4 regions of the Nonomuraea salmonea genome follow, and region 3 is predicted to be linked to each of the others. Evidence: riboswitches for the same ligand, from Rfam matches in the RefSeq annotation. Region 3 holds a riboswitch; each other region holds the start of a gene.
The links. Region 3 has a riboswitch for thiamine pyrophosphate ahead of thiC (phosphomethylpyrimidine synthase ThiC). Riboswitches for the same ligand answer to the same signal wherever they lie in the genome.

Region 1 (3,682 bases), on a different contig from region 3:
GCCCGATGAGCAGCGTCACCAGCGCCGCCACCAAGGCGCCGCCGAGCGCGCCGTTCATCCACGACTGACGCACGAAGCCGAGCGCCTCGCGCACGCCCGTCCAGAGCGCGTCCCACTGCGGGAAGGTCGGCGTCGAGGTGGTCAGCCAGTACGCGGCGAAGCCCAGCGCCCAGGGCACCAGCATCGACCAGCGCGACGGTGCGTCCTCGGCGGTGTTCCAGCCCTCGCCGCGGCGCAGCACGAAGTAGTCGACCGCGAGCACCGCGAACATCGGCACGAACACGGCGCCGATCACGCCGAGGAACACGCCGTAGGAGTTGACGTCCGCGAAGAGCGCGATCACGACCGTCACCACGCCGATGGCGGTCGAGAGGATCCGGCGGTCCACCCGCGGCATCAGGTTCTGCAGCGACATGGTGGTGGAGTAGACGTTGGCGAAGGACTGGTCGGTCTCGCGCAGCACCAGGATGCCGAAGAACAGCGCGCCCAGCGGCACCGCCACGAACGGCGTGAACACCGACGTCGCGTCGGCCAGCACGCCGTCGGCGCCCGCCAGGGCCACCGCGTAGACGCCGAGCCCCAGGCAGGCCACCTGGGCCAGCGTGTAGCCGCCGACCACGCCGGTGAACGCGGCGCGTCCCGACCGCGAGTGGCGGGCGAAGTCGGCCGCCATCGGCACCCACGACACCGACAGCGCGATCACGTAGTCGACGGCGGCGGGGAAGGCCGTCCAGCTCCCGCCCTCGGGTGAGGGGGCCTCGCGCAGGAAGAACACCGCGAACCAGACCATCGCCACGATGACGCCGACGGTGACGTAGCGGCGCAGCAGCCGGATCGAGCCGAGCGGCCAGACGGTCAGCGCCGCCGTCAGGACGCCCGCGACGAGCACCCACACCTGGTACGGCACCGACGGGAAGATCGCGCCGGCCCCCTTGGCGATCACCCACAGCTCGAAGGCGCCCCAGCCGATCATCTGGATGATGTTCAGCAAGGTCGGGACGTAGGAGATCCTGGCCCCGAACAGCCCGCGCAGCAGCACCATGGCCGGCTTGCCGGTGCGCGTGCCCGGGATGGCCGACAGGCCCACCATGGCGGTGCCGATCAGGCTGCCCACCACGGTGGCGACCAGCGCCGCCGCGAGGGTGAGCGGCGCATTGCCCAGCGGGTCGAGCAGCAGCAGCGCTCCGGAGAAGCCGAGGAGGCTGACCCCGAGGTTGGCCCAGAGCGCGCCCTGATCGAGCACGCCCAGGGTCTTGGGCGCCTCGCCTTCGAGGGTCAGCGGAACTTCTTCGACGCCGTGCGACATCGCACACTCCCTACGCCGGCATTACCCGGACAGGTTCAGGCGGTCGGCAGCGGATGCATTGCTGCCCTCTCAGCCCGGCGACCCCGAGCTCCCGCGACGATCTGTAGTTTGCGCCCTTATCTTGCCTTAGAGAGGGTCAAATCGCCATAGTGGGCGACTTACGCCACAAAAGGCTCCTGGCCCGTCTCGCTGACCATCGGCTTCTGCGCGGCCTCCCACGACTGCATGCCGCCGCCGACGTTGACCGCCTCGCGTCCGAGCTGGTTGAGCCACGCGGCGACCTGCAGCGACCGGCCGCCCACCCGGCAGACGACATAGACCGTGCGGTCGCCGGGGACCTCCTCCACCCGGCCCTGGATCTGCGTCATGGGGATGTGGACGGCCTGCGGCGCGTGGCCCGCCAGCCATTCGTCCTGCTCGCGGACGTCGAGCAGGTAAGCGTCTGCGGGCACGGCACTGGCCTCGATCTCAGGAACGGTCATGACTCCATCATGGCGTGCCCGAAGCCGTGCACCGGACGCCCGCACCTACTTGAGCAGCTTGGACAGGCGGCGGTCGGCCAGCGGCTTGCCGCCGGTCTGGCAGGTCGGGCAGTACTGCAGCGAGGAGTCGGCGAACGAGACCTCCCTGATCGTGTCGCCGCACACGTCGCACGGCTGCCCCGCACGGTTGTGCACCCGCAGCCCCGACTTCTTCTCCGCCTTGAGATCCTTGGCCGCGAGCCCGTGCGCGCGCTCGACCGCGTCGCGCAGCGTGGTCACGATGGCCTCGTGCAGGTCGGCGAGCTGCGCGTCGGTCAACGTCGCGGCGATCTTGAAGGGCGACATCTTGGCGGCGTGCAGCACCTCGTCGGAGTAGGCGTTGCCGATGCCGGCGATCACCTTCTGGTCGCGCAGCAGGCCCTTGATCTGGGTGCGCTTGCCGCCCACGATGCGCTTGAGCGCCTCGACGGTGAACGATTCGGCCATCGGGTCGGGGCCGAGGGCGGCGATGCCGGGCACCTCGTCCGGATTTTTCGTGACATAGACGGCGAGGCGCTTCTGCGTCCCCGCCTCCGTCAGCTCGAACCCGGGCGCCAGCCCCTCGTCGTCGGGCGCCAGCCGCACGCGTACGGCCAGCGGCCCCTTCCCCGGCCGCACCGGCTTGGCCCCCGACAGGTCGTCGCGCCAGCGCAGCCACCCGGCGCGGGCCAGGTGGATGATCAGATGCAGCCCGTCGCAGTCGAGGTCGAGGAACTTGCCGTGCCTGCTCACACCGGTGACGGTCAGCCCGCCGAGCGAGGTGACGGGTGGGTCGAACGTCTTGAGCGCCTGGATGGCCACCACGTCGATCCCCGCGATCGCGCGGCCCACGGCCCGCTCACGCAGGAAGTGGGTGAGCGACTCGACTTCGGGAAGTTCGGGCATGCCCCCAGAGTACGGCCCGCACGGAACTGTCCCCAGAACGGGAGCCATCGGGTCGTTAGGGTCAAGTGCATGACCGTGACGATCGCAGAAGAGCTCCTCCTCCTGGCACTCAGCGAGGACAAGGGCAAGCTCCTCATCAACGCGGCCACGCTCGACCTGGCGCTCTCCGGCGGCATCCTGGCCGAGCTGGCGTTGGCCGGCCGCGTCACCAAGGACGGCAAGAAGCTGGCCGTCGCCACGCCCGACCCGGTCGGCGACCGGGAGCTGGACGCCGCGCTGGAACGCATCGCGAACGACAAGGCGCGCACCCCGGAGTGGTGGGTGCGCAAGCTGCAGACGGACGACCTGCGCGACCGCCTGCTCACCCGCCTGGCCAACACCGGCGTGCTGGCCAGAGAGCGCACCAAGGCGCTCGGCATCTTCACGGTCACCCGCTGGCCCGAGCTGGACTCCGCCGTCGAGGCCGACATCAGGGAGCGGATGACGGCCGTGCTCGCAGGCGCCACCCCCGACCCCCGCACGACCGCCCTGATCGCGCTGGCCAAGGCGGCCGGGCTCGACCGCAAGGCGTTCCCCGACGCCGGCAAGGCCCGCGTCAAGGAGCTCGCCAAGGGCGACTGGGTGGCGGACGCGGTGGCCCGCGCCATCGCCGACATGAACGCCGCCGTCGTGGTCACCACCGTGACGTGAGGCCCGTCAGCCGGCGTCCACGACGTCCTTGGGCACCGGCTTGTCCTCCTTCAGCGCGTTGAACAGCGCGAGCGCCTTCGTCCTGTCCCACTTCACCGCGTCACCGCTGGCCACGCGCTCGGTGCCGCCGAACGGCACCACCGTCGTCACCGGGCTGTCGCCCATGGCGAGCCCCAGCGACAGCATGTTGAACGCCCCGGTGCTCGAGTCGACCTCGACCGCGTCGGTGGCGCTCGCGGCCAGCGGGATCGCGGTGAACGGGTTGAGCAGCACCCCGGGG
Region 2 (3,682 bases), on a different contig from region 3:
CCGACGCCATCGCCTACGCCGTGTGGACCGTCGCCACCGCCGTACCGCCGGTCGTGGTCTGGCAGGACACGTTCGAGACGGCCACGGGCTGGACGGCGAACCCGAACGGCACCGACACCGCCGCCACCGGGCTCTGGGAACGCGGCGACCCGCAGGCCACCACCTCAAGCGGCGCCAAGCAGCTCGGCACCACGGTCAGCGGCACGAACGACCTCGTGACCGGCCGCCTGGCGGGCTCGTCGGCGGGCGACCACGACATCGACGGCGGCGTCACCTCGATCCAGTCACCGCCGATCACGCTCCCCTCGGCAGGCCCCCTGAACCTGTCCTTGTCGTACTACTTGGCGCACGGCTCGAACTCCTCCAGCGCCGACTACCTGCGCGTCCGCGTCGTCGGCAGCACCACGACGACCGTGCTCGACCAGCCCGGCGCCGCCACCAACCGCAACGGCGCCTGGACCACCGCGTCGGCGAGCTTGAACGCCTACGCGGGCCAGACCGTCCGCATCCTCATCGACGCCGCCGACGCCTCAGGCGCCTCCCTCGTGGAGGCCGGCGTGGACGACGTCACCATCACCCGCTGACCGCGACCGGGGCGAGACTGCTCTCGCCCCGGCGAAGCGGGCTACGGGGCGGGCTACGGGGCGGTGCGTGGCGGTGCGTGGCGGGATGCCGCGCACGTCGAAGGCCAAGCGAGCCGTCGAGCGCCCTCCGCGCCGGTGAAGACTGCCGCCGGCCGGGATGCCGGCCGCGCCGCCAGCGGCGAGGGCGGCCCGGCGCCGCGGGCGGCTAATCGACGCGGCGGGCGCGGGCGCGGCGCTTGCCCTCGTGCATCGCCTGCACACGCGCCACCGGGATCGTGTGCCCCTCCTCGACGAGGTCGGCGGGCAGCGCCTGCGGCGCCGGCATGTACTCGGCCCACGGGTCGCCCTCACCCAGCCGCTCGACAGCGGTGCGGATGGTGAACTCGCCAGGCCGGACGCCGTCGAGCTCGTCCCACGCCACGGGGAACGAGACGGGCACGCCGGGCCGGATCCGCGGGCTGTAGGCGGCCGCCACCGTCGCGCCGCCCGCCCGCGTGGAGTCGAGGAACACCTTGCCCTCGCGGTCCTCCCTGATGAACGCGGTGGTGGCCAGCGAAGGGTCCAGCCGCTCGGCGCGGGCGGCCAGCGCCCGGGTGGCGGCGGCCAGGTCGTCCATCGCGGTGCCCGGCACCACGGGCACGAACACGTGCAACCCCTTGGCCCCGCTGGTCTTGACGGCCCCGGCCAGCCCGCAGTCGGCGAGCGCCTGCCTGACGAGGTGCGCGCCCCGGACGGCCGGCGCGAAGGAGTCATGCTCGGGCGGGTCGAGGTCGAGCACCATGTGCGTGGGGTGCTCACCGGCGTAGAGCGCCGGGTGGTATTCGACGGCCCGCTGGTTGGCGAACCAGAGCAGCGTCCTGCGGTCGTCGCACAGCGCGTACGTGACCTGCCGCCGCGAGGAGTCCGCCCACACGGTCACCGACCGCACCCAGTCGGGAGCGTATTTGGGCAGGTTCTTCTGCATGAACGGCTCCTGCCCTGGGCGTACCCGGATGACCGAGAGCGGCCGGTCGCGCAGCACGGGCACCATCCGGCCCGCGACCGCGTCGAGGTAGTCGACCAGGTCCCGCTTCGTGGCGTCGGCGCCGTCGAAGAGGGGCTGGTCGAGGTTGGTCAGGGAGACCCCGTCGCGCGTCTCGTCAGCGGCCACCCGCCCTACGATGCCCACACTCGAACGTGTGGTCAACAACCCGGCCTGTTAGAGTGAGCCGTTGACGCGGGGTGCCCGGAAAGCCGGGCTGAGATCACACCCGTCGAACCTGATCTAGTTCGCACTAGCGAAGGGACGTCATGGCAGCGAACGCCGTACCCAAGGTCCTGACCATCGCGGGCACCGACCCGAGTGGCGGGGCCGGCATCCAGGGCGACCTCAAGACCTTCTCCGCGCTCGGCGCGTACGGCATGACGGTCGTCACCGCGCTCGTGGCGCAGACCACGACGGGCGTGACCGGCATCCACGAGGTGCCGGCCGCGTTCGTGGCCCAGCAGCTCGACACCCTGCTCACCGACGTGCCCGCCGACGCCGTGAAGATCGGCATGCTGGGCGACGCCGACCTGATCAAGGCGGTGGCGGCGGCGCTCGACACGTACCGGCCGCCTCATGTCGTGCTCGACCCCGTCATGGTCGCCAAGAGCGGCGACCGGCTGCTGCCCGCCGACGCGGTGAGCGAGCTGCGCCGCACGCTGCTGCCGCGCGCCGACCTCATCACCCCCAATCTGCCCGAGGCGGCCGACCTGCTCGGCGAGCCGCAGGCGAGCGGGCTGCCCGAGATGCACGCGCAGGCGGCCAGGCTGCGCGCGCTCGGCGCCCGGCAGGTGCTGCTCAAGGGCGGCCACCTCGACGGCGACACCTGCGTCGATGTGCTGGCCACCCCCGAGGGCACGATCGAGCTGGCCGCGCCGCGGGTGCCGACGCGCAACACCCATGGCACGGGCTGCACGCTGTCCTCGGCGATCGCGGCGCTGCGGCCCCGCCACGACGACTGGCCGAGTGCGGTGCGCGCCGCGAAGGACTACCTGACGCAGGCGTTGCGCGCCGCCGACTCGCTGGGGGTCGGCCACGGCCACGGCCCCGTCCACCACTTCCACAACGCCTGGTAACCCCGCCCCCTTCTTCGCGAAAGAGACGCGATGTTCTGCGATGACATCTGGCAGCGCACGTCCGAGCTGATGCGCGCCATCCACGAGCACCCCTTCGTGACGGCACTCGGCGACGGCTCGCTCGACCGTGAGACGTTCGCCTTCTACATGGTGCAGGACGCCCGCTACCTCGAGGCGTTCTCGAAGGCGCTGGCGGCCGCCTCCGTCCGCGCCGACGACTCCGACGAGGCGGCGTTCTGGGCCATGAGCGCGCACACCGCGCTGGTCGCCGAGCGCGAGCTGCACTCCGGCTACATCGAGGAGCTGGGCGCGGCCGTCAAGGGCATCGTGACCTCGCCGACGTGCCTGGCGTACTCGTCGTTCCTGCAGGCCACGGCCCTGTCGGCACCCTACCCGGTGATCGCGGCGGCGGTGCTGCCGTGCTTCTGGATCTACCAGGACGTCGGCACCGCGCTGCTCGCCAAGGCCGGCGACGACCCCGCGCACCCGTACGCGAAGTGGATCTCCACCTACTCCGACCCCGGGTTCGCCGCCTCCGTCGAGCGGGCCAAGGCCATCACCGACCGGCTCGCCGCCGCCTCCCTCCCTGACACCCGTGAGGCGATGGCGCAGGCGTACGGGCGGGCGGCGGCGTACGAGTGGATGTTCTGGGACAGCGCGTGGCGGCGCGAGGGCTGGCCCACGGCCGCCTGGCTCGCCCCCTGACCGTCACGGCGACTTCGCCATCAGCTCCTTCTCCTCGCGGGTGGCGATGAGCCCCGACGGCGCCACGATCGTGGACTCCTGGAACGGCGCCTCCGTGTCGGGCAGCGGCTCGCGCAGCCGGATCGCCTTGATCCAGATGCGGGCGGCGTCGATGAGGACCACGATGATCAGCACGGCGAAGAGCGCGGCCAGCACGCCGTCCACGGTCGAGTTGATGACGATCTGCCGCATCGCGTCCTCCGTCCTGGCGGGCGCGAGCAGCTCGCCCTGGTCGAGCGCGGCCTGGTAGCGGT
Region 3 (3,682 bases):
CGCTGACCGTCGGCGTACGTCCAGCTCACCGTCCAGCCGCTCATCGGCGCGGCGCCGGTGTTGGTGACGGTCACCTCGCCCTGGAAGCCGCCCTGCCACTGCCCGGTCGTCTTGTACGCGGCCGCGCAGTCACCGGCCGGCACGGTGGGTGTCACGGTGGGTGTGACGGTGGGCGTGACGGTGGGGGTCGGGGTGCCCGCGAGCGCCTCGACCAGGGCCGGGTACCACTTGTCGGACATCTTCTGGTCACCGGCCGCGTTCGGGTGCACGCCGTCGTAGGTGTCGGTGGCGGTGTTGAAGCCCGTCCACTGGTCGACCACGGTGATCGGCGACTGGCCGGTGGAGGTCGCGGCGGCCCAGGCGGGGATGGCGTCGTTGAGGGCCACGGTGCGCCGGCCGCAGTCGGGGCAGGTGGCCGGGTTCATCGGGATGATCTCAGCGACCAGGATCCGCATGTTCGGGTTGCTCGCCCGCATCTGGTTCACCAGCGTGGTGAACGCGCCGAGGATCGTCGCGGGCGCGATGTTGCTCCACACGTCGTTGGTGCCCAGGTGCATGAGCACGACGTCGGGCCGGGTGGCCGCGAGCCAGCCGGGCAGCATGTTCTGGTTCGCGATGTTGGTGGCGAGATAGCCGCCGTGGCCTTCGTTGTCGCCGTCGTGCGCCACCCCGCAGCCCTGCGGCGGCAGCGTGCCGACGAAGTCGATGTTCGTGTGGCCGGTGCTCTGCAGCCGGTTCCACAGCATCGCCCGCCAGCAGCCGGGGGAGCCGGTGATCGAGTCGCCGAGCGGCATGATGCGTACGGCCGCCGCCTCGGCCGGCGTCGTCGCGAACAGCACGGCCGCGATCACGGTCACCATCCCCGCCAGCACGGCGCCGATTGCGCGCATCGTCCGATCTCCCGTCGTCAGCCTGCGCAGATCGTAAGGAGCGGCAGGCGGAACGGGGAAGCTGAAGGTCAGGACCGCGGGCATGAGCTGCGGGGACGCATGTAACTTTCAGGCGGCGGCGCGTACCACCGCCAGCGGGCAGGGCGCATGGTGCAGCATGGCCTGGCTGATGGATCCGATGAGCATGCCGGCGAGCTGTCCGCGCCCGCGCGAGCCCACCACCAGCAGCTCGGCCCCGGCCGCCGCCTCCTTCAGCACGTCCACAGGATGTCCGTGCACGATCTCGGCGACGGCCTCGACGCGGGGATGCCGGGCGCGGTACGGCGACAGCGCCTCGTGCAGCGCCCGCAGGTGGCCCTGCTCGCTCTCGGGGTCGGCCGGCCCGAAGCCGCCCGGCTGGGGCCAGGCCCACGCCTGGACCACCCGCAGCCGCGCCCCGCGCAGCTCGGCCTCGGCGAAGGCGAACTCCAGGGCCTGCTCGGCGCACTCGGACAGGTCGGTGCCCGCCACCACCTCGCCGGGCGTGGCGGGGCGGTCGCGGACGAGGACGACGTTCGTCTCGGCGTGCGCGACGACCCCGTACGCGACCGAGCCGACCAGCAGCCCGCGCACGCCGCCGATGCCGCTGCTGCCGACGACCAGCAGCTCGGCGTCGGCGGCGGCCTTGAGCAGGGCCGCGCGGGGATCGCCGGGGAGCAGGACGGTCTCCACACGCACCTGGGGCCGCTCGCGCAGCGCGCGGTCCTTGGCGGAGGTGAGCACGGTGCGCGCTTCCTCGCGCATCCACCGCGCCACCTCGGCGTAACGGACGGGCTGGTCCTCCTCGCACACCCACTTGGGCACGACGTGCGCGACGGTCAGCGGAACCTGGCGCAGCACGGCCTCGGTGGCGGCCCAGCCGGCCGCCTCCAGGCCGGCACGGGAGCCGTCCACACCTACGATGATCAACTCGGCTCCTCAGGACGCGGTGTAGCACTCCACCTCGGCGCGGCGGAACGACAGTCCCACGGCCTCGGAGTCGCGGACGCACGCGCGCTCCGCCTTGCTGAGCTTGAGCGTGCCGCAGACGGTCACGCCGGAGTAGGTACGGCAGTCGAGCGACGGATCGGTACGGCCGACGCGATAGAGCTCTCTGACGTTCTTGCGGCACTTGGCCTTACCGGTATCGGAGTAGCGGCACTGGGCCAGCAGGGTGTCGAACTGCTCCTGGCTGACCTCGTGCTGTTGCATGCCGTCCCCGGCGGCGGCGGTGGCGCCGGATGCGGCCATCACGACGAGTAGTCCTGCGACAGCGGCGATTCTCATCATGTTTCCCCTGATGGGGTCCGTACCGCTGAGAAGCCCCGCCAAACCTTTTCGCCCTGGTTTGGGATCCAGCCCCGCGTGGGTACGATCACCGCCGTCCAACGCGGGAGCCCGGTGGAGACCGGGCTGAGAGGACGGCTGCCAGCCGCCGACCGCCAGAACCTGCTCCGGGTAATGCCGGCGAAGGGAGTTTGCGCGATGACTGACGCGCGCTTTTCCAAGATCTACAGCGGCGAGCTGCGGGTGCCGATGCGGCAGGTGAACCTGTCGAACGGCACGGCGGTGACGCTGTACGACACCTCGGGCCCGTACACCGACCCCTCCTACGAGCCCGACCTGCGGCGGGGCCTGCCGCGCCGCCGGGCCGAGTGGATCGAGGAGCGGCGGGCCGCCGGGCACCCGGTCACCCAGGTCGGCTGCGCGCGGCGCGGGCTGGTGACCAAGGAGATGGAGTTCGTCGCGGTCCGCGAGGGCGTCTCGCCGGAGTTCGTACGGGACGAGGTCGCGGCCGGCCGGGCCATCATCCCCGCGAACGTCAACCACCCCGAGACCGAGCCCATGATCATCGGCCGCAACTTCCTCGTGAAGATCAACGCCAACATCGGCAACTCCGCGGTCACCTCCTCCATCGAGGAGGAGGTCGAGAAGATGACCTGGGCCACCCGCTGGGGCGCCGACACGATCATGGACCTGTCCACCGGCGACGACATCCACGAGACCCGCGAGTGGATCCTGCGCAACTCCCCGGTCCCGGTCGGCACCGTGCCGATCTACCAGGCGCTGGAGAAGGTCAAGGGCCGGCCGGATGAGCTGTCGTGGGAGGTCTTCCGCGACACCCTGATCGAGCAGTGCGAGCAGGGCGTGGACTACGTGACCGTGCACGCGGGCGTGCGGCTCGCGCACGTGCCGCTCACCGTGCGCCGCAAGACCGGCATCGTCTCGCGCGGCGGCTCGATCATGGCCGCCTGGTGCCTCGCGCACCACCGCGAGAGCTTCCTGTACGAGAACTTCGCCGAGATGTGCGAGATCCTGGCCCGCTACGACGTGTCGTTCTCGCTCGGCGACGGCCTGCGGCCCGGTTCGATCGCCGACGCCAACGACGAGGCCCAGTTCGCCGAGCTGCGCACGCTGGGCGAGCTGACCGTGATCGCGCGCGAGCACGACGTGCAGGTCATGATCGAGGGCCCTGGACACGTGCCCATGCACAAGATCAAGGAGAACGTCGACCTGCAGCGCGAGCTGTGCGACGACGCCCCCTTCTACACCCTCGGCCCGCTCGTCACCGACGTCGCGCCCGGCTACGACCACATCACCTCGGGCATCGGGGCCGCCATGATCGGCTGGTTCGGCACCGCCATGCTCTGCTACGTCACCCCCAAGGAGCACCTCGGCCTGCCGGACAAGGACGACGTGAAGACCGGCGTGATCACGTACAAGATCGCCGCGCACGCCGCCGACCTGGCCAAGGGGCACCCGAAGGCGCAGGA
Region 4 (3,682 bases), on a different contig from region 3:
GCGCCCGCGTCACGGCCGTGGCCAGCAGCACGGCGTCGCAGCCCAGCTCCATCGCCAGCGCGGCGTCACTCGCCGTACCGATGCCCGCGTCGAGGATCACCGGGACGGACGCGGCCTCCACGATCAGCTCGATGTTGTGCGGGTTGCGGATGCCGAGCCCCGAGCCGATCGGCGCGCCGAGCGGCATCACGGCCGCGCACCCGGCCTGCTCCAGCCGCCGGGCCAGCGCCGGGTCGTCCCCGATGTACGGCAGCACCACGAACCCGTCGGCCACCAGCCGCTCCGCCGCGTCGAACGTCTCGATCGGGTCGGGCAGCAGCGTGCGCTCGTCGGCGATCACTTCGAGCTTGACCCAGTTCGTGCCCAGGGCCTCCCTGGCCAGCCGGGCCGTCAGCACGGCGTCGCCCGCGGTGAAGCAGCCCGCCGTGTTGGGCAGCACCTTGATGCCGCGCGCACGCAGCACGTCGAGCACCGAACCCCGGGCCGCGGGGTCGAGCCGCCGCATCGCCACCGTGGTCAGCTCGGTGCCGGACGCCGCCAGCGCCTGGTCCAGCACCTCCAGCGAAGGGGCGCCGCCGGTGCCCATGATGAGCCGGGAGGAGAACTTCTCGCCGGCGATGATCAGCTCATCCACCTTGCACCGCCGTCAGCACCTCCACGCGGTCACGGTCGCTGAGCGCCGTCGTCTCCCAGGCGCCGCGGGTGACCACCTCGTCGTTCACGGCCACGGCCACTCCGGTGGTGGCCGTCGTCAGCGTACGCACGGCCTGCGCCACGGTGGTGCCGTCGGCCAGCTCGTGCGCGGACCCGTTGATGGTAATAATCATGAAATTTCCTGAAACCTCCCCGGCGAGCACAGGGCCGCCAGCTCGCTCTCCTCGCCCATCAGGATGGCCGCCGTCAGCGGGGCCATCAGCACCCCGCCCCGGTGGTGTCCCGTCGCGTACGTCAGCCCCGGCGTCCTGCCGGGACCGATCACCGGCAGGTTGTCGGGCGTGCCGGGACGCAGCCCCGCCACCACGTCGGCGACCTCCAGCTCGGTGACGCCGGGCACCAGCTCCCTGGCGTCGCGCAGCAGCTCGTACAGGCCGCCCGCGGTCACCCTCGTGTCGTAGCCCAGCTCCTCCTGGGTGGCGCCGACCACCAGCTCGCCGTCGCCCCGGGGGACGAGGTAGACCGGCGAGCCGTGGACGGTGCCGCGTACGCAGCGGGTGAGCAGCGGCTGCGGCGAGCGCAGGCGCATGATCTGGCCCTTGACCGGCCGCACCGGCACCTCCGCCAGCTCACCGCTCCACGCCCCGGCCGCCAGCACCACCCGCCCGGCCGCCAGCACCTCACCTCCGGCTCGTCCGCCCGTGGCGGCGAGGGGTGCGGAACCGCGGCCTTCATCGGGTACGGCGGGCGGCTCGGCGAGGCGGACACCGGTGACGGCGCCGTCCGTGCGGACCAGCTCGCTCACGCGGGCCCGCACGACATTGACGCCGCGCCGCTCCAGGGCGGCCAGCAGCGCCGCCGTCACCCGGCGCGGGTTCACCCACGCGTCGCCCGGCGCCAGCAGCCCGCCGCGCACCGACGGGGCCAGCATCGGCTCAAGCCGCCGGCACTCGCGCCCGGTCAGCCGCTCGACCGGCAGGTCCAGCTTCTCCATGAACGCGGCCAGCTCATCGAGCGCCGCCATGTCATCGGCCCCGAACGCCACGTCCAGCGTCCCCTCGGCCCGCAGATCCAGCCCGCCCACCTCTTCGGGCCCAGCGGGTGGAAGGGCGGCGTCCTCGGCCAGGGCGCTGGCGAAGGCGGGCCAGCGGCGCAGGGCCGCGACGCCCAGCCGCAGCAGCGGCGCCTCGGTGTAGGTGACCTCGCTGACCGGCGCCAGCATCCCGGCGGCCGCGTGGGAGGCCCCGGAGGCGGGTGCCGGGTCGACGACGGTGACCGGCCGCCCCTCGCGCGCCAGCCGCCAGGCCACGGACAGCCCGACGACCCCGCCGCCCACGATCACATCCATGATCCGCTCCCTTCGCCGGCATGATCCGGATCAGGTGTCTTGCGGTCGAAGGCCCGCTGCAGCCTTCCTCTCAGCCCGGTCACGGCCGGACTCCCGCGCGTCCTTCCGTCCACAGCCTACGGCCTCGGTGCCGGGTCCACGCACCGCCCCCGTTATGGTCATGACCGTGGAGCATGTCGTGGTGGTGGGAGCGGGACTGTCGGGAGTGCGCACGGTGGAGGCCCTGCGCGGGCGCGGCTATGCCGGTCGCCTGACGCTGCTGGGCCAGGAGCGCCATCGCCCCTACGACCGCCCGCCGCTGTCGAAGGCGGTGCTCAAGGGCGACGCCGACACCAGCTTCATCGACACCGACCTCGAGCGGCTCCAGGTCGACTTCCGTCCAGGGGTCGCGGCGAAGTCGCTGCGCGCGGGCGTCGTGGAGACCACCGAGGGCGAGCTCGACTACGACGGCCTGGTCATCGCGACCGGCGCCGACCCGATCAGGCTGCCGGGCGACGGCCCTCAGCACGTCCTGCGCACCCTCGACGACGCCCACGAGCTGCGCGTGATGCTCGTCCCGGGCGCGCGGGTCACGGTCATCGGCGCGGGCTGGATCGGCGCCGAGGTGGCGACGGCGGCCCGCCGCGCGGGCTGCGCGGTGACGGTCATCGAGGCCGCCCAGGCCCCGCTCGCCAGCGCGATTGGCACGGAGCTCGGCGCCCGCACGATCCCCTGGTACGACGGCATCGACCTGCGCCTCGGCACCATGGTCGAGTCGGTCGACGAGGGCGGCGTCCGCCTGGTGGGCGGCGAGTTCGTCGAGTCCCACGTCGTCGTCACCGGCATCGGCGTGCGCCCGGCCGTCGAGTGGCTGGCCGACGCCGACATCGACCTGCACAACGGCGTCGTCACCGACGAGCACCTGCGCACCTCGCTGCCCGGCGTGGTCGCGGTGGGCGACTGCGCCGCCTGGTGGTCGCGCCGCTGGGGCGCCCGCCTCAGGGTCGAGCACTGGGACACCGCGATCAACGCCCCCGAGGTCGCCGCCGCGACGCTGATGGGGGAGGAGGCGGTCTACGACCCGGTGCCGTACTTCTGGTCGGAGCAGTTCGGCCACATGCTCCAATACGCCGGCCACCACGCGTCGGGCGAGCGGATCGTGCACCGGGGCGAGCCCGAGGGCAAGTGGGCGGCCGTCTGGCTCACGGCGGACGATAGGCTTGCCGCGGTGCTGGCCGTGGACCGGCCGCGCGATCTCGTGCAGGGCCGGCGCATCATCGAGGCGGGTCACCGGCTGGACACGGAACGCCTGGTAGATCCACAAGTGGCCCTACGAGATTGTGTTGTTTGAGCAAGGACGGCATGTGGTAGTTGTGGTTTCGTGACGCTTTCTGTTGCACAGATCGACCGGGAGACCGACCAGCTCGTCGACGAGTGGCTCACCCTCCCCGAAGTGGCCTCACGCCTCGATCTCTCGATCGGGCGGGCCAAGCAACTCCTGAAGGACCACAAGCTGCTCGGCGTGCGCCGTGGCAGCGGCGGGCCACAGGTGCCCGCGGTGTTCCTCGACGGAAAGGACGTGATGAAGGGCCTGCCAGGCACGCTCACCGTGCTCCAGGACGCCGGCTACGACGACGTCGAGGCGCTGCGCTGGCTCTTCACCCCCGACGAGTCACTGCCAGGCTCGCCCATCGAGGCGAT

Region 1: linked by a shared signal. The riboswitch ahead of ACFFR3_RS36240 (purine-cytosine permease family protein) and the one ahead of thiC (phosphomethylpyrimidine synthase ThiC) in region 3 are both predicted to bind thiamine pyrophosphate.
Region 2: linked by a shared signal. The riboswitch ahead of thiD (bifunctional hydroxymethylpyrimidine kinase/phosphomethylpyrimidine kinase) and the one ahead of thiC (phosphomethylpyrimidine synthase ThiC) in region 3 are both predicted to bind thiamine pyrophosphate.
Region 4: linked by a shared signal. The riboswitch ahead of ACFFR3_RS15045 (FAD-dependent oxidoreductase) and the one ahead of thiC (phosphomethylpyrimidine synthase ThiC) in region 3 are both predicted to bind thiamine pyrophosphate.

What each region holds. Positions count from the first base shown of each region.
Region 1 is NZ_JBHMCF010000040.1:256,721-260,402, forward strand. Features, by position in the region: gene ACFFR3_RS36240 (purine-cytosine permease family protein) at 1-1,306, opposite strand, end outside; TPP riboswitch at 1,297-1,411, opposite strand; gene ACFFR3_RS36245 (rhodanese-like domain-containing protein) at 1,465-1,788, opposite strand; gene ACFFR3_RS36250 (Fpg/Nei family DNA glycosylase) at 1,834-2,712, opposite strand; gene ACFFR3_RS36255 (GOLPH3/VPS74 family protein) at 2,782-3,402, shown strand; gene ACFFR3_RS36260 (LCP family protein) at 3,409-3,682, opposite strand, start outside.
Region 2 is NZ_JBHMCF010000025.1:160,472-164,153, forward strand. Features, by position in the region: gene ACFFR3_RS23470 (M28 family peptidase) at 1-584, shown strand, start outside; gene ACFFR3_RS23475 (DNA polymerase domain-containing protein) at 790-1,734, opposite strand; TPP riboswitch at 1,792-1,887, shown strand; gene thiD (bifunctional hydroxymethylpyrimidine kinase/phosphomethylpyrimidine kinase) at 1,875-2,684, shown strand; gene ACFFR3_RS23485 (TenA family protein) at 2,715-3,389, shown strand; gene ACFFR3_RS23490 (carbon starvation CstA family protein) at 3,393-3,682, opposite strand, start outside.
Region 3 is NZ_JBHMCF010000003.1:425,291-428,972, reverse strand. Features, by position in the region: gene ACFFR3_RS03220 (cellulose binding domain-containing protein) at 1-890, opposite strand, end outside; gene ACFFR3_RS03215 (universal stress protein) at 999-1,838, opposite strand; gene ACFFR3_RS03210 (hypothetical protein) at 1,848-2,198, opposite strand; TPP riboswitch at 2,289-2,401, shown strand; gene thiC (phosphomethylpyrimidine synthase ThiC) at 2,394-3,682, shown strand, end outside.
Region 4 is NZ_JBHMCF010000011.1:1,011,590-1,015,271, reverse strand. Features, by position in the region: gene ACFFR3_RS15055 (thiazole synthase) at 1-634, opposite strand, end outside; gene thiS (sulfur carrier protein ThiS) at 627-827, opposite strand; gene ACFFR3_RS15045 (FAD-dependent oxidoreductase) at 824-2,002, opposite strand; TPP riboswitch at 1,993-2,109, opposite strand; gene ACFFR3_RS15040 (NAD(P)/FAD-dependent oxidoreductase) at 2,163-3,332, shown strand; gene ACFFR3_RS15035 (Rv2175c family DNA-binding protein) at 3,363-3,682, shown strand, end outside.